Regions from separate parts of the Lysinibacillus sp. fkY74-1 genome, predicted to be linked through region 1. Evidence: riboswitches for the same ligand, from Rfam matches in the RefSeq annotation. Region 1 holds a riboswitch; each other region holds the start of a gene.

Region 1 (5,906 bases):
TCCGATAGAACCACTGACTGCTACAAGTACCCCCGTTAAAAGAGAGACAAGTAATATGAGCTGTATGCGAAATTGTTGAAGATTGACTCCTAATGTTACAGCAGCCTCTTCCCCAAGTAATAGCAAATTTAAATTTCGATAAAATAGCCATAAAAGGGCAAACACTATGAAAAAGATGGAAGCTGGAATAATAATATTACTCCATTTAGCTCCAGCTAAGCTACCTAACATCCAAAACATAACGGCCTTTAATGCACCCTCTTGCTTTGACATCATTAATATAAAATTAGAAATGGCTGTTAATATAAAGGAAACTGCCATTCCTGCCAATAGCAAGCGAAAAATCGAGACCCTGCCACCTACGCGCGATAAGAAAAACACTAACCCAATCGCAAGCAAAGACCCTATAAAAGCTGATACAGAAAGTGCGTAAATACCTAAAAATGAAAAAGCACCTAAAATAATTACTGAAGTTGCTCCAACTGCTGCTCCTGAAGAAATTCCTAATATGTACGGGTCTGCAATGGAATTTCTTACAAGTGCCTGAATTGCTGCCCCTGCAATGGCTAAACCCGCTCCAACAATAGCCGCAAGGATGACACGGGGTACTCTTATTTGCCATATAATAATTTCCTGTGAGCGACTCCAATCCTGCTCTATTGTGTGTTGTATAAAGGGTAATTTTGAAAGAATTACTTTCCATACATATAATGGCGTCACAGAAACAGATCCTACCATCACAGCAAATGTCATGGATACGATTAATACTAAAAGAAGCACTAAAGAAAATAACATAAATTTTTTATTCATTCATTAAACTCCTACTAAGATGATGAATGAAGCAATTAAATATACTTTCGCATGATTTTGGCCAGATCCTCTTACTTCAGTTAGCACTCAATAAAAAAAGGGCATTTCGTGCAAAATATGCACAAAAATACCCTCGAATAAACAAAGTCAGAAAATCCAGCTATTGTCCGTAATTGCTTGCATCCTCGTGGGCATTACAGGTATTACTTATTGGCAGGTCTCCTGGCTTCGATTCATCATCCTATAATTAGCCTTCCCATTTTAATAGTGGCAAATAAACATGATAGGACTCCTCGTTACAGTTGCGGGACAGCATCGGACTTCCACCGATTTCCCTTTTAAGCGACATTGTTTCAAATGTCACACCAATAGTATGTGAAGTTATAAAATTATGACGATTCTATCATACATTTTTATAGATACTTAGTCTACAAGGAATTTCCAGCATACTTGAGTTAACAATGAACGAAAATTAAGTTGACACAAAAAACTTAGTTTTTTACACTATCGGTAAGTACTCTGAAATAAGAGGTGAAATCATGACAACAGCAACAAATCAAAGTCATCAAAAATTAAGAACTGTAGATATGGCATATATTGGATTATTTTCTACCCTTATGATGATCGGCGCCAATATAACTTCCTTTGTACCCTTTATGACAGTGGGAGGAGTACCGATTACTCTCCAAACCCTTTTTGCCATTTTAGCAGGACTTATTTTGGGTAGTAGAAAGGGAGCGCTTGCCTGCACAGTTTATATGTGCATTGGATTAGCAGGAGCCCCTGTCTTTGCTCGCTTTGGTGGAGGCTTTAGTCAACTATTAAGCCCCACATTTGGATTCATTATTACCTTTATTTTAGCAGCGTATATGGCTGGATTAATGGTAGAACGAAGTGGTACAAGAAAAAGCTATATTCTAGCGGCATTTTTGGCAACTGCTCTCAATTATTTAATAGGTACCAACTGGCTGTTTATTGCATACAAACTATGGGCCAGTGCGCCAGAGGATTTTTCCTATAGATTAGCTTGGCTCTGGATGATCCCCCCACTTCCAAAAGATATTATTTTAGCTATTTTCGCTGGTTTTTTAGCGTACCGACTGCAAAAAACATTGAAAATCTTACCCATTCAATAACGCTTACACCCACTTCTTTAGTTAATGGACTAAAGAAGTTTTTTGTAATCGTTAATGTTCATCCTTTCTGCATATTTGTTTGTTACAGTAAGGGCAAATAGAAAGGAGAATCTCATATGACATTCAAACGAAGGTGGTCAGGTGGACTATTATTAGCAGTTGTTTTACTAACTTTATCAGCTTGTTCTGAAGATAAAACGGAGCCTTCATCAACTTCAAATAATACTCCAGAGTCGGAGCAACAAACAGAAATGGATCACTCCACGATGAACCATTCTAGCTCAGCAGAAGTACCAGCTACATTAACAAAGGCTGAAGATCCAACATTTCCGGTAGGAAGTACCGCTTTGATTAAAGATGGGCATATGGAAGGGATGAAAGGTGCTGAAGCGACAATTGTTGGTGCCTATAAAACTACAGCCTATATTATTTCTTATAATCCAACATCTGGTGGCGAACGTGTAGAGAATCATAAATGGATTATCCATGAGGAATTAATTGATGTAGGAGAAGCGCCTTTATCCTCTGACACAGAGGTAAAAACGACTGCTACTCATATGGCAGGAATGAAAAACGCGACTGTCCGAATTGAAGAAGCTGTACCAACCACTGTTTATATGGTTGATTATATTTCTACGACGAATGGTGAAACAGTGAAAAATCATAAATGGGTAACAGAAGATGAGTTAACAGCGCAATAATCCGAACAACCTCTCCCAATAGATTTGGCAGAGGTTGTTTTCTAGTTTTTATGTTCTAAAGGCTTTCGATCCGCAAACTTATGCCATTTATAGCCGATTCCCCAAACAGTTTGCAAATAATCATCAGCAGGAAAACCGCTTTTTCTTAATTTTTCACGTAAATTTCGGACATGGGAATCGATAGTGCGATCCTCAATGGATACATGATATCCCCAAACTGTATTAATAAGATGTTCCCTTGAAAATACTTTATTTTGATAATCTAGAAATAAGGACATCATGGAAAATTCTTTTGGTGTTAATGGGATGGCTTCTTGTTGAAAATATAATTCAAAGGATTCTTTATCTAAGCGTAACCCCTCAAAGACAACGACTTTGTTTTCTACTTTGGTTCTCCTTAATACAGCATGTATACGTGCTAATAGCTCTTCCTCATCGAAAGGTTTTAATATATAATCATCTGCCCCAATGTTTAATCCTTTTACAATATCCGAGTGCTCTCCTTTTGCCGTAAGCATGATGATAGGTACATGCCAAAACTTCCTGATTTCTTGGCACACTTGAAATCCATCCATCTCTGGCATCATAATATCCAAAAGAACTAAATCAACATGCTCTTCCTCTAGATATATGAGCGCATCATGAATGGACGACATGGCTCTACAATGAAACACGGGCTCTAAATAAAGAGTCAATAAATCTAACATTCTTGGTTCATCGTCTATGCATAAAATGGTTTTCATCCGATCCTACTCCTTTAAACGATAATTCAAAAACAGTCCCTTTATTTAGTTCACTTTTAACCGTCACTTCTCCCCCATGGGCCTGTACGAGTTCCTTAACAATTGCAAGACCTAATCCAGAGCCACCTAAAGCACGACTTCTAGATTTTTCTACACGGTAAAAGCGCTCAAAAATAAACGGTAAATCTTTGTTGGGAATCCCTCTTCCTGTATCACGAATAATAATCGTTAAAACACCATTGACCTTCTTAACATTTACCGTGGTAGTATCTCCCTGTCCGCAATAGGTCAATGCGTTATTTAATAGATTGATTATTATTTGCTCTAATCTTGCCTCATCTGCCCATAACGTTAAGCCGTTTTCACAGCATACCTCAAAGTGGATATCTTTTTCTTGAAAAGCAGGGCTTAATTTCCCCTTAATGCCAGTAAAAAAAGCCTGTAAATCTAGATTTTGTTTTTCAATTATAAAGGAGTTTTCATCCATTTTAGCTAGATCAAATAAATCCTTTATTAAACGAGAAAGTCTATTTGTCTCTTCCCGTATAATGGCTAAATATTTTTGTCGATCCTGCGCTGATAAATCACGTTTATAAAGAATATCGGTATAGCCTTTAATAAAGGTTATCGGTGTACGAAGCTCATGGGCAATACTAGATAAAAACTCTTCGCGTTCCTGCCTTAAATGATTTAACTCATTGGATAGTAGCTGAATGGCATTCGATAAATCTCCAAGTTCATCTTTGCCATTTGTAGAAAGAGCGACAGTAAAATCCCCTTTACTCATTTTCAAAGTGGCCTCTTTCATCTGAATTAATGGTTCCGCAAGTTTTCTAGATAACACAATGATGACAGCAATGGTTACTAAACCAGAGACGATGCCCACAATAAGAAAATGTTTATTTAAACGTTTCATTAAAGCATGGATTGAGTCTGTATTTTGAAACATAAAGACATAGCCAATCGTTGTCTGCTCTCTTTTCATTGGACTAATAGTAGCAATAGCTTTTACCTCTCGCCAGTTATCTTGTAGAATCTTTCCCTCGTATGGAATAGTCTCATCTATTTTCTTTATCAGCTCTTTGATTTCAGGATGTAGTTGCGAGGAGGCTAAAATGATCCCCTCAGCATCTGTCACCACTACATCTGTAGATTCTTCCGATTCCATCAGGACGACATGTGCTAATGTTTCGTTATTAAAGTTCTGTTCTAATATTGTGCGATGTGAGTTTCCTCTCGCTTGCAAACTTGCTAATTCTTCTTCGACTCTAGAATTAGTCAATGAGGCGTGTAAAAAAAACATCATAAATGTTTCAATACAAAATAATGTAATGAAAAAGATGATGCCTAGCTTTAGTGATAATTTTCTCATCTGTAACCACCATTTTAGAGTTTCTTACTAGTATATCGGCAAAATATGAAGATTTCATGCAGAAAAAAACTCGATCCAAACAGAAAAAGACCCATAAGTATACTATAAACTTATGGGTTAGGTTTTAAATTAAATGTATTTTTTTGACCAGTTTAAGAAATTATCGATGACTACATCTAAGAATTTCACTGTACCCTCATCCGTCAAATTACCTTCTTCATCAAATTTAGTATGCACAGCACCGATATAAACATCATTACCACTTAGTAATGGTGAATTAATACCAGGTGAGAATAATATATCACGCAGATGTAATTGTGCTTTAACAGTACCTAAATTCCCCATAGATGCACCCATTATAATAGATGGCTTGCCAATCATTACTTTATCTACACGAGATAACCAGTCAATTGCATTAACCATCACACCTGGAACAGTTCCATTATATTCTGGTGTTATCCATAACACTGCATCTGCAGCCTTTACTTTCGCTTTAAAATCAAGTACTGCTTGTGGTGCTTCATTTTCGATATCTTGGTTGTACATCGGTAAATCCTTCAGACTTAACACTTCTAGATCCAATTTCTCGGCATAACGTTTTTCAATAAATTGAGCTAATTGCATATTATAAGATTCTTTACGGATACTCCCTACGATGGCTACTACTTTCACGATGTTTCCTCCTAAATGTATATTATTCATAGTATTTATATAACTTTTGTAATTTTATACCACTTTAATAATAAGTGGCAAATTCTTCGACTGGCTTACGATAACCGCGTAAACGACGACTGCTTTCTTTTTCTTTCCCAATAGTAATCATGAGAGCTATTTCTTGCTCTTCGGGCACATTGAAAAGCTCACGCATTTTTTGATTATCGAAGCCTATCATAGGACAAGTGTCCCATCCGCGATTTTTCGCTGCTAGCATAAATAACATTGCTGACAAAGATGCATTTCGAATCGCTTCTTCTTTCATAAATGCATCGCCGCGATCTTCATAAAAGTGAGTATTCTCAGCAACTATTTCTTCTAACTCATATGTTGTGATAATCCCTAAGTCCACCATACCCTGACTTAGTTCAGCCGTGTTTTTATAAGCTTTTTTATCACCTAATACAAGAATGACCCCAGAAGCTGAATG
Region 2 (5,906 bases), 1.9 Mb from region 1:
TTTAAATATGCACAGCGTCACGCATTAAAATTTGACCTTGTTGTCTTAGATCCACCTAGCTTTGCTCGTACAAAGCAAATGACGTTCTCAACGGCGAAGGACTATCCAAAATTACTAAAGGATACAATTGCGATTACAGCCAAAAATGGTATTATTGTGGCTTCTACAAATAATGCAAGCTTCGGTATGAAAAAGTTTAAAGGATTTATCGACCAAGCATTTAAAGAGACTCGTACACGCTATAAAATTGTAGAGGAATACGGTTTACCAAAGGATTTCCGTGTGCCTCGTGAATATCCTGAATTTAATTATTTGAAGGTCGTTTTTATTCAAAAAATCGACTAACTGATCTAGAATCACACTTTGCTGTGATTCTTTTTTTCGATAAAAAAGGCTTAAGAAGTATGTTCACTTCCTAAGCCACCTCTTTGTTAAAGTTTTTCCACAAACCAATCTCGTATATATTCCAGACGATGAATTCTTAATGTTGGTTTTCCGCTTCTTGACAGTTCATGATTCGATTCAGGGAAGCGGACGAATTTTGTTTCTTTCTTACGATATTTCAAGGCGATAAATAATTGCTCCGCCTGTTCAATCGGACAACGATAATCTTTTTCACCGTGTAAAATGAGCAACGGTGTTTCGACATTGTCTACATACTTCAATGGAGAATGATGCCATAGCTTCTCCATATTATCGAGCCCTGCTTGTATTTGCCAGTCTGTAAAGTAATAGCCGATATCACTCACACCTGCAAAGCTAATCCAGTTTGAAATTGAGCGTTGTGTAACTGCTGCCTTAAAGCGGTTCGTATGCCCAACAATCCAGTTGGTCATAAAGCCACCATAGCTCCCACCTGTTACACCTAGTCGATCCTGATCAATGAAATCATAGTGCTCTAAAGCATAGTCCACTGCAGCCATTAGGTCTTGATAGTCATTGCCACCATAATCACCACGTACTGCATCCACAAACGTTTGTCCGTAGCCATGACTTCCGCGCGGATTTGTATACAGCACCGTAAAGCCTTGAGCAGCTAGGATTTGGAATTCATTGAAATAAGTGTTGCCGTACATCGCATGTGGACCACCATGGATTTCAAGAATAAGAGGATATTTCTTCCCTTTTTCATAGCCCACTGGCTTCATGATCCAGCCATTGACCTTCCAGCCCTCAGCTCCTTCAAACTCAATACTCTCAGGAACAGCTATCTCTCTCGTCTTTAAAACTTCTTCATTGACGGTTGTCAACCGTTCTTTTTCACCCGTCTTTAAGTTGACGTAATATAAATCGCCCGGATTTGTTGTCGTACTTATTGCGACAACTGCTTGGTCATTTTGAGCATCTAATGAAAATCCATAAACATATTGATCATCGTGAATAGCTGGATAAATCTCTCCATCCACATTACCAAAATAAATTGCCGCATTGCCGTGATCTGTTACTTGGAAGTAGAAACTATGATTATCATTCATCCATTGCACAGGTGGAGCTGCTACCCCTTGCAGGAAATCACCGATGACATAGTCACCGACAGGGGCATCAAATTCACTTGTGGCACAGTTTAGCAGATTTTGTTCCATATCATAAATCCATAGCTTCGCTTGTGTGGCATTTTCAAACTCACGTTTTCCCCCAACGAAGGAAAGGAAGCGGCTATTAGGAGACCATGATGTTTGGTAATAAGAGCCAATTCCCTCGGTTACCTTGCGACTCTTTTTTGTTTCTATATCTAATAAGTAAATATCCGCATTAAATGAAAAATCTAAATCCTCTGCTTGATCTGCTAAGTACGTAAGATAGTTGCCATCGGGCGACCATGTACTCAGATGGCAATGCTTGTTCCCTTCTGTCATTTGCTCTAAGTCACCAGATTTTAAATCGACAATAGCGATGTGGGTATGCTGGTCCATATCCGTAAATCCACCAGCATCTGATTTATGTTTCATCTTATCGATTTCTAGCGGCTTTAGTTCTTTTTCTTCTTTCTTGTCATCTTCAGCTTTATCTAGAATAGTTTCATCTTTACCGAGCATAACGGAAAAGGCAATTTTCTCTCCACATGGAGACCAGACAGGCGTTGACGCACCGTTTTTACAATACGTTACTTGTTTTGCCTCCCCACCTGTTTTCGAAAGCACAAAAATTTGCGGCTTGCCTGACCTTGTAGAAGAAAAAGCAATTTGACTGCCATCTGGCGACCACACAGGAGAGCTTGTCCGATAGTCACCATATGTCCATTGCTGAGGACGTTTGTCTTTTAAATTTATATAAAACAAATTAGATATATAGTCCTTTTTCTTCTCATCAATACGTGTCTCTACATAAACTACCTCAGTCCCATCAGGTGAGAGCTGTGGATCTGCCACTGATTTCAAGCGATAAAGATCCTCTGGTTGAATCCCTTGTTTAGATGTCATGTTCTTGCTCCTTTGTATTGTCATTTTCTATGCTCTACTACAATATTTCGACACCCTAAGTATTATTCCTGCTACTCGATCGATTTTTTTACTAGTTCCCAATAAGCATTCGATTTTGTTCTGCGATAAAACTTATAAAAAGGTTCATTGGAACGAGCTTGGTCCTGATAAAGACGAATGATTTGTAGCAAAAAATCTTCAATATGGTCGATCCTTACTCTCTTTGCAAAGAGAGTACCCGCCTGTGCTTTCGTCCCCATAGGAATGGCTCCTAGATAAACATCAAAGCTCTCATGCTGATAGACCAAACCGATGTCATCATATGTGGGATTATAACAGGCGGATGCACAGCCATTCACATTGACTCGCATTCTTGCAGGCACGGTTATACCATCCAACGCCTGATAGAGCTGTTCTGTTTGAGGAACTGCTTCCATTTTTTCACCGTCACAAAAATCACATGCTTTCATAACAATATGAGGCCCTGACGATGCAACAAACAGTCCAGCCTCCTGTAAGGCACGGGTAGCTTCAGTTAATTCACTAGAGGGAATCGATAATAATATGCTATAGGAAGCCGAGTATTTAATGGCTCCCTTCTCTCCTACAATTTCTGCTATTTTTTGAAATTGGGCTGGTGTGTAATGCTTATTGATAATGCCAGGGCTTACTGCTAATCGCGAAAATCCACCTTGCTGATTAAGGGTCTCAAATGTTTTATCTGGTATGTTTTGACGAAATGCGTTCAATAGTTATCGCTCCTTAAGAAAAAGGAGCTAGCACTTTGCTAGCTCGAAATTTTTAAAAGTTTTCTGGGTAGAAGCCCTTAGCTAAAATTTGAATGGCCTCTGCTGCACGGACCCCTTCAGATGCCGCTGAAAGTGGAAGGATGACAAAGCGATCATTTTTGACTGCTTCCATTTCCTTCAAGGCTGGATCATTTTTTAAGAAATTTATCTTTTGTTCAGCCGTTGTTTCACCATAATTAATTATGACAACCACCTCTGGATTGCGATCTACTGCATCTTCCTTCGACACGGTTGTCCACCCTGACTCCACATCTCCAAAGATATTTTGACCGCCAGCGATTGTCACCAGCTCATTCATAAAGTTTTGGCCAGCTGTGAATACATCTTTTTCACCACTGTCAAAGACTAGAACACGTAAATTTTCTCTATCTTTTGGTAATTTAGCTTGAACTTCTTCGACATCTTTTGTCATTTGTTCAATGAATGCTTCGCCGCGATCTTCCACGCGGAATATTTCTGCAATATGACGAATATCAGTGAAAATATCCTCTAATGTTGGCTTTGTCATATTAGAAGCTGTATGTAAATACGTATGAATTCCTAATTCCTCAAGCTCCTCTGGTGTTCCTACACCTTTTTCACCAAAGCCACTTTTCCAGCCTGCATACAAGAAATCTGCCCCGGCATCAATGACTTGCTCCTTCGTTGGGTATTGATCTGAAAGAACAGGAACTTTATCGTAGGCTGCTTGAAGCGGCTCGTAGATTTCGTCATCTAAATAAGCAGTCCCTACCATGGAATCCTCTAGCCCTAATGCAAGCATAATTTCTGTTACATGCTGATTTAAGCTAATTGCCTTTGTAGGTGCTTCCTTATAGGTTTGGGTAGTTCCATTATTTTTAATGATTACCTCAGTCGTTGTCGCCTCAGACGGTTCAACTTTTTCAGTTTGCGTTGCTGATTCAGGCTTGTCCTTTGTACCACACGCTCCTAAAACTGCGATGAGCGCGATGAGCATGACCAGCCATATACTTCTCCATTTTTTCATGTCCTTTTCTCCTTTGTTGTCATAAATATAGAAAGAAATCAGAGACTTCTTTGCTACCAGGATCATTGGAAGGGCATAAAAAAACCCTCTTGTCGCCAAGAGAGTAGCATAGTGAAAAAACGGTATAGTTACCTTTATCACTATCCCCATCCTCGTGGTTCTTAGTTAGCATACACATACTGGCAGGTATCCTGGCTTAGGTTCATCATCTATACACCTTCCCATAGTTAAACTACAGTGGCATCCTGTATAGACTCCCCATTTACAGTTGCGGGACAGCATCGGAATTACACCGATTTCCCTTTTAAGCAAAATGACAAATGCCATTTGCACCAATATGTTTTATTCATTCTATTGATAGACTAGCAGTTCATGAGTTAATTCGCAATCAGAGTAAATTGCAAAATCTGCAATCATCATTATATTAGCACTATTTCGACAAAAAGACGAATCATTTTACAAGAATTATTTGTGCTAGTATTCTGATACAATGAGAACATAGCCACCTATAGAAACGAGGATTTAGTATGTACAAGACGATTGGGGTTCTTGCTCATGTTGATGCAGGAAAAACAACCTTTTCTGAGCAAATGCTTTATCATACCAATAGTATTCAAGCGCGGGGGCGTGTCGATCATCAGGATGCCTATTTAGATAATCATGAGCTTGAGCGTAAACGTGGCATTACAATATTTGCCGAGCAAGGTCGCATGACTATCGGCGACGATACATATACGCTGATCGATACACCAGGGCATGTCGATTTCTCCCCTGAGATGGAGCGTGCCATTCGTGTCATGGATTATGCCATCATTATTATTAGTGCTGTAGAGGGTATACAGGGTCATACAGAAACTGTATGGCAGCTTTTACGGAACTATCATGTCCCTACATTCTTTTTTATTAATAAAATAGATCGTGACGGAGCAGATGTGAGAGCTGTTATGACTCAGCTGCATAAGGATTTCTCAGAACATGTAATCCTCATAGATGAACCACTGCAGGAAAACTATGTTTCAAGCACGATTATGGAATGGCTGGCAGAGCGTGATGAAGAACTGCTAGATAACTTTTTGAATGAAACATTGGAACATCGCCAATGCATGACTAGACTACAAACGATGATTAAAAATGAGGATGCCTTTCCTTGTTTTATAGGTTCTGCGTTGAAGGATGAAGGCATTGAGGAATTTATTGCTCAACTTCCATTCCTAACGGGTACTCACTTCGAGCCAGAAGCACCTTTTCAAGGAGAGGTCTTTAAAATACGCCATGATGGACATCAACGTTTAACGTTCATCAAGGCCCTTACAGGCAAGTTACATGTTCGGGATGAATTTACATTTGGAGATATCACAGAAAAAGTAACAGAAATTCGCCTATATAACGGCAGTCGATTTGAAACTGTTCAGCAAGTTGAGGCTGGTGAAATCTTCGCTGTTAAAGGGCTCAGTCAGGCAAATATTGGGGATCGAATTGGCAGTAAATTGCTATCACTGCCCTATGAGCTTGTCCCTACATTACAGGCAAAAGTTCAATATGAGGGTGAGCAACATATAAAAGAAGTATTAAGGATTTTCCGTTTACTAGAGGCCGAGGAGCCGTCATTGCGTGTCGTGTGGCAGGAAAAATTTCAGGAAATCCATGTGCACATAATGGGTGTCATTCAGTTAGAAGTCCTGATTGACG
Region 3 (5,906 bases), 1.9 Mb from region 1:
GCGACTGCTCACATTCAAGATGAAGACGGCGCGGCGATAGCTATTTATCCTGTAGATAGTCTTACTGCAAAAGTCGGTGATCGGGTGTTGGTGCAAGGTAAAGTAGATGAATATAGTGGACTAAAGCAATTAACGAATATTTCGCTTGTTGGCATGCCTGTTCCTTCTACAATACCAGAGGCACATATTATTAAAAGTATTGAGGTTGGAGAAGACAATGAATCGAAATTAGTAACCATTAAAAATGTTGCTATTACTGGTTCAGGTCAAAACTTTACCGGAACTGATGATGCAGGCACATTTGCTATTTATGATAAAACAAGAGACTCTGGTTTAGTAAGTGGAAAAACGTATGGGGAAATTACAGGCATTGTTGGTCAATATACAAATCATCAACTCCTCCCGCTTCGCATTATTGAAGATGTAACAAAGGTTCAGGATATCAAAGCTTCTCACGTTGGTGGAATAACAGCTGGTACGAAGGTTACGCTTTCTACCATGACAGAAGGTGCAACGATCTATTACACATTGGACGGCTCTGCACCAACAACAGCTAGTACAAAGTATACAGGGGAAATTATTGTTAATCAGCCATTGACGATTAAAGCGATTGCAGTGAAAGAAGGTTTAACGAATAGTGCGATTGCTACATTTGTTTATGAGATGATTGATACTAACAATGCCACAATTAGCGATATTCAAGGGGCAAGCCACCTATCGCCATATGTCAATTTAGCAGTAAATGATGTAGAAGGAATTGTAACATTCGTTATTAATTCAAGTAGCTTCATTATGCAAGAAGGCGAGACAGCATTCGATGGCGTAAAATCGACAGCGATCAAGGTAAGTAAGTCGGCACATAATGTAGTAGTAGGGGACGTTATTAAAGTATCAGGAAATGTAACTGAAGCGGGTGGCAACTCTCGATTAAGAGATACGCAAATTTCAGCAACCAATATTACAAAAACAGGTAAAGCAGTAATTCCAGAGCCTCTTGTGATAGGAGAGGATCTATTCCCGCCAAATAAAATTATTGATAATGATGGCTTGGCAATTTTTGATCCACAAGAAGATGGCATCGATTTTTGGGAATCCATTGAGTATATGCGAGTATCGTTCCCAGAGGCGAGAGTGATTGGACCGATGTACAATAATGATTCACCAATTGTTGTACCAAGCACAACAAATAATACATTTAATGTGAATGGCGGTTTAAATATTGCAGCCGATGATTATAATCCAGAAAAAATTATGCTTGAAGGAGTAGCTGGAAAAAATTATGATTCAGGGGATCGCTTTAATGAACCGCTTATCGGATTTGTAGAAAACTTTACAGATGGCTATCGACTGAACACGAATAATGTTTTTCCTAATGTAACAAAGGCACATCTTCAACAAGAAGTGACGCATCTTCAACCAGTAGCGGACAAATTAAATGTCGCTTCTTATAATATCGAAAACTTTTCGAATAATCCTGCCAATACATCTAACGAAAAAGTAGACAGAATTGCAGCGACATTTGTAAATAATATGAAGTCACCAGATATTATTACATTAGTCGAAGTTCAAGATAACGATGGTCAAATTGATTCAGGAAATGCAGATGCATCTGAAAGCTACATGCGATTAATTCATGCGATAAAAGCTGCGGGTGGTCCTGCTTATGATTGGATTGATGTCATGCCAATTAACAATACAGTAGGCGGTGCACCAGGCGGTAATATTCGTGTTGGCTATCTATATAATCCGACACGTGTTTCATTAGTGTCAGGTATAAAAGGGTTAGGCAACCAAGCGAATACATGGACAGCAGATGGAAGCCTTGCTTTAAATCCTGGCTTTGTTGATCCATCAAAATTTGTAGATACACGAAAACCAATTGCAGCGGAATTTGAATTCCAAGATGAACGTGTAGTTATTATCGGAGCTCACTTAAATTCTAAAGGTGGGAATGGTTCACTTTGGGGACCAACACAGCCACCAGTTTTAGAATCAGTTAAGAAACGTATTCAACTTGCTCAGGCCATCAATGATTTTATCGATGAAGGACTTGCCATAAATCCGAATTTAAATTTCATAGTGGCAGGGGACATGAATGACTTTGAGTTCACACCAGCACTTGAAACATTGAAAGGAGATGTTTTAACGAATATGATAGATAAAGCCCCAGAGCAAGATCGTTTTACGTACTTCTTCCAAGGGAACAATCAAGTGTTGGATCATATTTTAGTTTCGAATCATCTTGCGGATGTTACGGAAATTGACCTAATTCATATGAATGCGAACTTTACAGAGGCACAAGGCAGAGCATCGGATCATGACCCTGTATTAGTTCAAATTGATTTGCAAGCAGGAAAAGAAGAAATACCAACACCAATAGTACCTGAAAATGTATATAGCTTTAATCACTACAAGACTGGTAAATTAATAGTGAATCGTCCAAGCATTTCATTAACGTTAGGGGAAAATACCATTATTAAAAATGGCATTGCAGTATTTAGTCAATATGCCGAATTCCATGGCGAAGGATTTGCAAACAAAACTGTAGTGATCAGTCCTAAAAAAGGAAATGCGATTATTGACTTTAAAGGTACGAAAATTGGTTCCATTATTATTGAAGGAAAAAATGTAAAAGAAATCCGTAATTTACCTGCTGGATCGACCATAACGTATACAAAAGGGGCATCGGCAGAGGAAATTGAATTTAAGTAATGATACTTGCAGGAACAATGTAAAGCATATGCTAAACATACTTTATTTTGATAATTAAACAGTACGGACAGTATTCATGAAGTACAGTAAAAAAATTAGCCATTCCAAACTTTTGGAGTGGCTTTTACTTTACCTCATTCATAACTAGCCTATAGTAGATTCATTTCTGTGGACAAGAATTCTTTCAACGGCAGATATTTGATGGTCCTATGTATTTTAAATATGAAAACGAAAAAATTGACGAAAAAAAACTAAATAGATATTATAGATATGTTAAGTCTTTAATAGGGCGGTAAGACCCGACAAACTAAACGTTATTTTATGCTACGTAATCTTTAATGAGGTAGTTAAACATTAAGGGTTTAATGACTCATAATTGAAAAGGTATATAACTTTTGCGGTGTCTTTTGCCTTAATTACAGATATTAAAGGTCTATAATATATTTTGATGTGGAGGAAAAAAGGATGAATAAATACGATTGTGTAATTATAGGTGGTGGCCCTGCTGGTTTAAGTGCTGCCTTAACATTGGGAAGGGCGCGCAGAAAGATTGCTATATTTGATAATGGAACTAATCGAAATCGTGTAACTCAAGAGTCGCATGGTTTTTTAACAAGAGATGGGATAAAGCCACAAGAATTTAAGAATATAGCTAGTAAAGAAATAAAATCTTACCCATCTATATCTATGTTAGATCAAACAATTATCGAGATAACTAAAAATGATAAAAGCGGTTTATTTCTTGTCAAAACTTCGGAAAATAAATCATATATGTCTGCAAAAGTATTGTTAGCTACTGGAATACAAGAGGAGTTTCCCCTCCCGCAAATCAGACAATATTATGGTAAAAGCTTGTTTAGCTGTCCTTATTGCGATGGTTGGGAGCTGAGAGACAAGCCATTGGCTATCATAGCAGAAAAAGAGGAGCATATTAAACATATGACCAAATTGGTTTTTAATTGGTCACAGGATTTAATCGTTTTTACGAATGGTCATCAACTTTCCGATAACGTTCAAAGTGAATTTGAACGTAAAAAAATTAAACTGTATACAGAATGTGTAAAAAACTTGCATGGGGAAGATAGTAACTTAATTAGTATTGAATTAGAAACAGGTGAACATATTTTAAGAAGTGGTGGATTTGTCGTACCTAATTTTTATCGTCCAAATAAATTTGCTAAACAGCTAAATTGCCAAGTTGATGAAAATGGGATAATTATTACTGATGGTGCTGGACGAACAACAGCGGCTGGAATATATGTTGCAGGTGAAACGGAAAAGGGGGGTGCCTCTTCTTTAATGATCGCTGCTGCGGAAGGTTTTAAGACAGCCTCTAGTATAAATTTGGATATGACAATAGATAGGTTTTAAGTAAAAGGTTAGCTGATGAGTATAGAAAATTCATCAGCTATTTTTGTAAATAAAGGATAAAGTTAATATACCTAGTTGAGCGGACAGAGAAAGAACTTGGATATGTTATACTATGAATACAGAATAACTGGATAAAGGTACCTGATTATTATGAATAGTTGCAAAGGGACAAGTACAACGAAAAATCTGCAAAGATAGGATATATTGAGTATGATGAATGATTTACATCTTTCTCAAAGTGGGTTGACGATTATGTAGTTTTAGTCATAATTGCATCTTTACTATTATGGAAAGATGCCTTTTTTATGAATAAAATTTCAATTGGGCCTCCGTTATTAGGTAAATAAATGATCAGCATGTATCTTCCTATTTTTTTTTTAGTTATATTTTTATATGATTATGTTTTAGCTCTTTCGTTTAAGGTTATGTGAGAAAATATGAATAGTCTCAAATTGATGAACTTTTATTTCGCGATTTACTTTTTATATAAAGGATGGTACACTTAAAACTATTGAAAAACAATATATTGTGTTCGTTTTGTATAGGTACTACTATATGTAGTTTAATAGGGAAGTTCGGTACTATTCCGACGCTGTCCCCGCAACTGTAAAGCTGACGATGATTGTAACCACTGTGCATTCGCATGGGAAGGAAATCAGAGATTGAAGCAAAGCCAGGAGACCTGCCTTTATAAAACAAATTTATCATTTCTTCGGGGATTAAGAGATGGGAACGTCAGTATTTTTAGTATGTTAACGTTTCCATGTAAGCTATCTCTTTAGAAGAGGTAGCTTTTTTATTTTATGAAAAGAGGGATTACTATGAAACTTTATACGAAAACAATCTGTCCAAAATGCCTTTGGGTAAAATCCGAATTACAACGAGCAGGACTTGAAGCAGAAATTGTTAATATTGATCACGATGAACAAGCTAAACAAACAATTATTGATGCAGGTTTTTTAAGTGTGCCTGTTTTAGAGGTGGATGAAACATTTATAGGGGATGTTCAGGAAATTGTTTCTCGTATTGAGATGATTACACTATGATCGTTTACGCTAGTCGTACAGGAAATGTCCGCAATGTAGTATCTAAACTAAGGGCAGAATCTATTGAACTCTCAGAGGAATTAAGCTTGAATAAGCCTTATCTTTTAATTACATACACAGATGGTTTAGGCGACATTCCGGCAAAAGTGCAACGTTTCTTAGATAAAAACAGAGATTTTTGTAAAGGAGTAGTTGCTAGTGGCAACAGTAACTTTGGACATCATGTATTTGGCGCAGCAGGAGAGAAAATTGCTACTACCTATCATGTACCATTAGTGAGGAAATTAGATTTGCGCGGCAATCAAACAGATTATGAAGCTATACAAACGTTTTATGAAACGAGGGTAATGGGATGAAAACTTATTTAAAGCTTAATAATGACGTACTGAATCGTTATAGTACAACGGGGCTACTAGAGTTAGAAAAGGATCGTGAGGCTACGCGCCGCTACTTTTTAGAATATGTCAACGTACGTTTACGTTACTTTATAGATATAGAGGAAAAAATCCGCTATTTAGTTGATGAAGGCTACTACGAAAAAGCTTTTATCGACATGTACGAGATGGATTTTATTAAAAAGTTGTACAAAAAAGCGTATGATTATAATTTCCGTTTCCCATCATTTATGAGTGCTAGCAAATTTTATGACAGCTACGCTATGAAAAGTCGTGATGGAGAAGAAATCTTAGAAAAATATGAGGACCGGATTGTCATTATTGCCTTGTACTTGGCACAGGGGAACACGGTACTAGCAGAACGTTCTGTGGAAGCGATGAT
Region 4 (5,906 bases), 1.7 Mb from region 1:
TATTTCAGATCGCATCCTCGTCATGCAAAATGGTCAGCTAGTAGAGGAAATCATGAAAGGTGAACCATTTAAGCATTCCGCATCACTTGAGCTATACAACGCGATTTTGCCCAGTCACCCTCGCGAAAGAATTCACAAGAATACTAGTTTGGAATGATCTGAAATGTCTTTGCGAAGAAAGTCCTTATTAAAATTCTTACATTGTTATTTGGAAAGCTTCGTAAAGGAGCTTTCGAACCCCCATATTTTGCCCTCTAGGTTGTTTAAGAGAGCGACCGTCCTCTGTTCCATATTATTCGGAAGTTCTTCCTTACTGAAATAAGTGAGGCTTAAGCTCTCACCATCCTTCATTTCCAATACACCCCTTACATGTTTAGCTCTATAAAGGTGAATGACTGTATAGATTTCATCGCCATTCGGATAACAGTAGTAATAATCAGGTCCTGAAAAAACACCGATAAACTCAAACTCTTTAGCCACGAGACCAGTTTCCTCATAAAGTTCACGAGCAGCAACCTGCTCTAATGTTTCGTTTATTTCCATTGAACCGCCAGGTAATCCCCAATCCAACGTATCTGAACGATGTTGAAAGAGTATTTTCTTATCATCATTAACAACAAGAACTGTCGAACCAACGCTTATAATTGGTCTATTACCGATAAGCTTTCTTAATTCAGTTATATAGCCCATCCCGTCACTCCTCGTTTCATCGTAATGCAAAACAAATCGCTTTTTTAAAGCAGACTTCATAAATATAGCTCCATTGGGATTGATTAACAATCTTTTTTTGAGCGAAATAATGCTTAAATATGCAGAATAGTTCGTCAAAAATGAAAAATAGCTTTTTATAATCAGTCTTTTCTGAATTTTACCTATATTGATTGTTTGGAAACCTCTATGTTAAGGTAAAAAGACAAATTGAATATGCTAAATTTTGGTGGTTCAAATGGGTTTGATTCCATTTGATTAAAAGGGAAGTTGGTGTGAGTCCAACACTGTCCCGCAACTGTATGTAGGAGTTCCATAACGAGACCACTGTTTTGTTCTTCAAAACGGGAAGGTGTTATAGGAATGTTGATGATAAGTCAGGAGACCTGCCACTAAATAAGCATCAATTGACCTACGAGGATAGGGAGGTGTTAGCTACTGTATGATGATTGTGAATGGATGTAAGTTCACTGTTTTTTGTTCTGTCATACTTTTGTAGATTAACAACTTCTAAAGGATAGAAGTTGTTTTTTTGTTGTTCTTTCGAGTTTGAATGGTAACGCTTACAAGAATGATTAAACAAAGGGGTTGTAATCTATGGAGTTAACGTATTCACCAGGTCTTGATGGAGTTATTGCTGCGGAAACAAAACTGTCTTTCTTAGACGTAGTAGGCAGTCAAATTGTTATACGTGGCTATGATTTGATTGAACTATCTCAGAGATACGCCTATTTAGATATTGTCCATTTATTATTGCACGGAAACCTACCAACTACTGAGCAACAAGCTGACGTACAGGATAAATTGAAAGAAAACTATCACGTTCCACAAGAGCTTTTTCAAATTTTCAACTTATTACCAAATGGGACACATGCGATGGACGGCCTTCGAACTGGAATTTCAGCGTTAGCAGGGTATGATCAGCACATCCATGATCATTCGACTGAAATGAATGTAACACGAGCATATCGACTTTTAGGTGGAATGCCCAACATCGTTGCGAATAGCTACCGTGTATTAAATGGTCAAGATGTTGTAGAACCGGATAGTCAGCTTTCTTATAGTGCTAATTTTTATTACATGATTACTGGAAGAAAACCAACACCATTAGAAGAGGGAATTTTTGACCAATCACTTGTTTTATATAGTGAACATGAAATGCCGAATTCGACCTTTACTGCTCGTGTTATTGCCTCCACACAATCCGATCTGTATGGTGCTCTAACTGGTGCTGTCGCATCATTGAAAGGAAATTTGCATGGTGGGGCGAACGAGGCAGTCATGTATATGCTGCTTGAAGCTAAGACTGTGGAGGGCTTTGAAGCGATGCTGAAAAACAAGCTCAAAAATAAAGATAAAATAATGGGCTTTGGCCATCGTGTCTATATGAAAAAAATGGACCCAAGAGCGCAGATCATGAAAGAAGCTTTGTATAAACTATGCTTGGAGCAAGGGGATGACTGCTTATATCACATGTGCGAAGCCGGTGAAAAAGTGATGGTGGAGGAAAAAGGCTTGTATCCAAATTTAGATTATTATGCTGCGCCTGTGTACTACATGCTGGGCTTACCAATTGAATTATATACGCCTATTTTCTTTGGCTCTCGAACGATCGGTTTATGTGCACATGTGATCGAACAACATGACAATAATCGATTATTTAGACCTCGTGTTCATTATATAGGCGAGCGTCATAACCTTGAAGAATTGTCGGTATAATCAAGTTTTAACAACTCGCCATAGAGCTGATGGACATTCTGACCAATGCCCATCAGCATACTAGTATATCAAATTCATACCTTGAAAGGAAGATATAGATGATTAAAACGAATGAAAAAACGATGACAGACCAGCTTCTTATTGATATTGCGGATTACGTATTAAACACAAAGATTACGAGCGAAGAAGCTTACGAAACGGCTCGATATGTTTTATTGGATACGTTAGGTTGTGGCATTTTAGCTTTACAATATCCTGAATGTACAAAACTTCTAGGTCCTGTAGTACCAGGTACAGTCGTTCCAAATGGTACTCGTATTCCAGGGACATCCTATGTCCTTGATCCAGTTAAAGGTGCCTTTAATATCGGTTGTATGATCCGTTGGTTGGATTATAACGATACATGGTTGGCGGCAGAATGGGGGCATCCTTCTGATAATCTTGGTGGTATTTTAGCTGTAGCTGATTATTTGAGTCGTGTACGTGTTGCAGAAGGGCAAGAGCCTCTCCAAATGAAAGATGTTTTAGAAATGATGATTCAAGCCCATGAAATACAAGGAATACTTGCACTCGAAAATAGCTTAAATCGTGTTGGCTTAGATCACGTTTTATTTGTCAAAATAGCGACAACAGCTGTTGTTACAAAGGCTTTAGGGGGCACTCATCAAGAGATTGTCAATGCTTTATCAAATGCTTGGATTGATAATTCAAGTTTAAGAACCTATCGACATGCTCCTAATACGGGATCAAGAAAATCATGGGCTGCTGGCGATGCTACAAGCAGGGCCGTACAACTAGCAATGATGGCTGTGAAAGGGGAAATGGGCTATGCAACTGCATTATCTGCACCAGGCTGGGGATTCCAAGATGTGCTCTTTCATAAGCAAGAATTAAAGCTTGCGAGACCACTTGCATCTTATGTTATGGAAAATGTCCTCTTTAAAGTTTCATATCCTGCAGAGTTTCATGCTCAAACGGCTGCAGAATGTGCCGTTCATTTGCATGCTGAAGTAAAAAATCGCCTAGCTGATATTGACCGCATAGAAATTACAACACATGAATCAGCCATGCGAATTATCGATAAAGAAGGGCCTCTTCACAATCCTGCAGATCGAGATCACTGCCTTCAATATATTACAGCGATTGGTCTTATTTATGGTGACATTACCGCAAATCACTATGAAGATGAGGTGGCGGCAGATCCACGAATCGATGACTTGCGTAATAAAATGGTTGTTGTGGAAAAAGGCCAATATACAATCGACTATTTAGACCCTGATAAACGATCCATTGCGAACGCTGTTCAAGTTTATTACAAAGATGGTACATCAACTGAGCTAATTGAGTGTGAATATCCTTTAGGACATCGTTTCCGCCGTGAGGAAGCATTCCCTCAGATTATTGATAAATTCCAGCAAAACCTTCGTACACATTATGCTCAAAAACAACTCAATAAAATAAACGATGTTTGTGTAAATAAAGAGCTGCTTGAACAAATTGCTGTTCATGAATTTGTTAATCTATTTATTTAATTTAGATGGATTCCGAACGCAATAAAGAGGAGGTATTTAAAAATGACATGGATTGTCCAAGAAGCAAAGACACAAAAACAATTAGCTGAACAATTTAAAGCTCATATCGCTCGTTCAGCTATTTTGCAAATACCAGGGGTACATGATGCAATGGCTGGTTTGATGGCTAAAAAAGTTGGCTTTGAGGCATTATATCTTTCTGGTGCCGCTTATACAGCGAGTAGAGGTTTACCAGACTTAGGGATGATTTATTCAAATGAGATAGCCCAGCGTGCTAGTGATATTATTCGGGCTACAAATTTACCGATGCTAGTGGACATTGATACGGGCTTTGGTGGCGTATTAAATGTTGCCCGTACTGCTCGTGAAATGCTAGAGGCAGGGGTTGCTGCCGTACAGCTAGAGGACCAAAATCTTCCTAAAAAGTGTGGACATTTAAATGGCAAAACTCTTGTTCCAAAGGAGGAAATGATTCAAAAAATAAAAATGATTAAACAAATAGCCCCTACATTAATGATTGTTGCTCGCACGGATGCAAGGTCTGTTGAAGGCTTAGAGCAGGCTATACTAAGAGCCAAAGCATATGTTACTGCTGGGGCAGATGTTATTTTTCCAGAGGCATTACAAACTGAAAAAGAGTTTAAACAATTTGCCAATGAGTTAGATGCCCCCTTATTAGCCAATATGACTGAATTCGGTCAAACTCCTTATTATACGGCTAAGGAATTTGAAAAGATGGGCTACTCGATGGTCATTTATCCCGTTACATCTATGAGAGTTGCAGCAAAAGCATACGAGCGCGTATTTGAATTAATAAAAAATACTGGAACACAACAAGAAGCAATTGAGGATATGCAAACAAGAAGCGAATTGTATGAAACGATTTCCTATTATAAATTCGAGGATTTAGATAGTGAATTAGCAAAAACCATCTTACCGAAGGAGGAAATAAAGTAGGAGAGGTAAATGGCTTTTCTCCACTTTCTTTCAAGGAGGGCTTATATGGATCGACTAAAAAACAACATGACGATCTTTACACCTGAGGATTTCCACGATGAAGAAGAGCTCATTGCAAAAACTGCTGAGCTCTTCATTAAACAGGATGTCTCACCGAATATCTCATCCATTGAACAGCAACAATATGAGATCACCCGAAAATTGTTCCAAAAAGCAGGTGATCTTGGATTACTGGCCATTGAAATACCCGAAGCTTATGGAGGACTTGAGCTCAATAAAAAAATTTCTGGTCTGGTAGCAGAAAAAATGGGTTTTGGGGGTTCTTTTAGTGTCTCCTACAATATTCATGCAGGGGTGGGCACATTACCCTATATCTATTTTGGAAATGAGGAGCAAAAACTGAAATACTTACCAAAGTTGGCTTCTGGAGAATGGATTGGAGCTTACGCCCTTACAGAGTCCGAAGCGGGTTCTGATGCACTGCGCCCCAAAACGAATGCTAGATTAACGGAAGACGGGAAAGCATGGCTAGTAAATGGAGAAAAGCAATGGATTACCAATGCTCAGCTAGCAGACGTCTTCGTTGTATTTGCCCAGACGAATAGGGGGATGACTGCGTTGATTGTCGAACGTTCCATTAAAGGGGTATCCGTGGGTCAGGAAGAAGAGAAGATGGGCATTAAAGGCTCTTCAACGGCCACGCTCATTTTAGAGGATGTTATTGTGCCAATCAATTGTGTTCTTGGAGAGGTTGGCAAAGGACATATAGTCGCTATGAACATTTTGAATATGGCACGTCTAAAGCTTGCCTTTTCTAATATAGGAACGGCCAAACAAGCATTTCAAATAGCCGTGAATTATGGGAAGGGACGGAAACAATTTGAACGACCTATCGTTGACTTTACATTGATACAGGAAAAGCTTGCTGACATGGCCGTTCTGATTTATGGAGCAGAAAGCGGTGCATACCGAACGGCTGGGAAAGTTGAT

What was found. A riboswitch is a leader RNA that binds a small molecule or an ion and turns the genes downstream of it on or off. The one in region 1 is predicted to bind cobalamin.
Region 2: it holds a riboswitch for cobalamin, as region 1 does, so the genes downstream of both, ACE1MS_RS10465 (ABC transporter substrate-binding protein) here and ACE1MS_RS20065 (FecCD family ABC transporter permease) in region 1, are expected to answer to the same signal.
Region 3: it holds a riboswitch for cobalamin, as region 1 does, so the genes downstream of both, ACE1MS_RS06320 (glutaredoxin family protein) here and ACE1MS_RS20065 (FecCD family ABC transporter permease) in region 1, are expected to answer to the same signal.
Region 4: it holds a riboswitch for cobalamin, as region 1 does, so the genes downstream of both, mmgD (citrate synthase) here and ACE1MS_RS20065 (FecCD family ABC transporter permease) in region 1, are expected to answer to the same signal.

Annotation. Positions count from the first base shown of each region.
Region 1 is NZ_CP170173.1:4,054,795-4,060,700, forward strand. It holds gene ACE1MS_RS20065 (FecCD family ABC transporter permease) at 1-810, opposite strand, end outside; cobalamin riboswitch at 1,006-1,195, opposite strand; gene ACE1MS_RS20070 (biotin transporter BioY) at 1,350-1,946, shown strand; gene ACE1MS_RS20075 (YdhK family protein) at 2,063-2,647, shown strand; gene ACE1MS_RS20080 (response regulator transcription factor) at 2,689-3,390, opposite strand; gene ACE1MS_RS20085 (ATP-binding protein) at 3,362-4,762, opposite strand; gene ACE1MS_RS20090 (NADPH-dependent FMN reductase) at 4,892-5,434, opposite strand; gene ACE1MS_RS20095 (nitroreductase family protein) at 5,499-5,906, opposite strand, start outside.
Region 2 is NZ_CP170173.1:2,155,002-2,160,907, reverse strand. It holds gene ACE1MS_RS10480 (class I SAM-dependent rRNA methyltransferase) at 1-345, shown strand, start outside; gene ACE1MS_RS10475 (S9 family peptidase) at 432-2,420, opposite strand; gene ACE1MS_RS10470 (precorrin-3B methylase) at 2,492-3,169, opposite strand; gene ACE1MS_RS10465 (ABC transporter substrate-binding protein) at 3,222-4,217, opposite strand; cobalamin riboswitch at 4,382-4,569, opposite strand; gene ACE1MS_RS10460 (GTP-binding protein) at 4,745-5,906, shown strand, end outside.
Region 3 is NZ_CP170173.1:1,342,273-1,348,178, forward strand. It holds gene ACE1MS_RS06310 (chitobiase/beta-hexosaminidase C-terminal domain-containing protein) at 1-2,712, shown strand, start outside; gene ACE1MS_RS06315 (NAD(P)/FAD-dependent oxidoreductase) at 3,178-4,083, shown strand; cobalamin riboswitch at 4,610-4,787, shown strand; gene ACE1MS_RS06320 (glutaredoxin family protein) at 4,905-5,129, shown strand; gene nrdI (class Ib ribonucleoside-diphosphate reductase assembly flavoprotein NrdI) at 5,126-5,485, shown strand; gene nrdE (class 1b ribonucleoside-diphosphate reductase subunit alpha) at 5,482-5,906, shown strand, end outside.
Region 4 is NZ_CP170173.1:2,397,681-2,403,586, reverse strand. It holds gene ACE1MS_RS11635 (ABC transporter ATP-binding protein) at 1-157, shown strand, start outside; gene ACE1MS_RS11630 (NUDIX hydrolase) at 205-690, opposite strand; cobalamin riboswitch at 922-1,116, shown strand; gene mmgD (citrate synthase) at 1,306-2,427, shown strand; gene ACE1MS_RS11620 (bifunctional 2-methylcitrate dehydratase/aconitate hydratase) at 2,526-3,959, shown strand; gene prpB (methylisocitrate lyase) at 4,002-4,916, shown strand; gene ACE1MS_RS11610 (acyl-CoA dehydrogenase family protein) at 4,962-5,906, shown strand, end outside.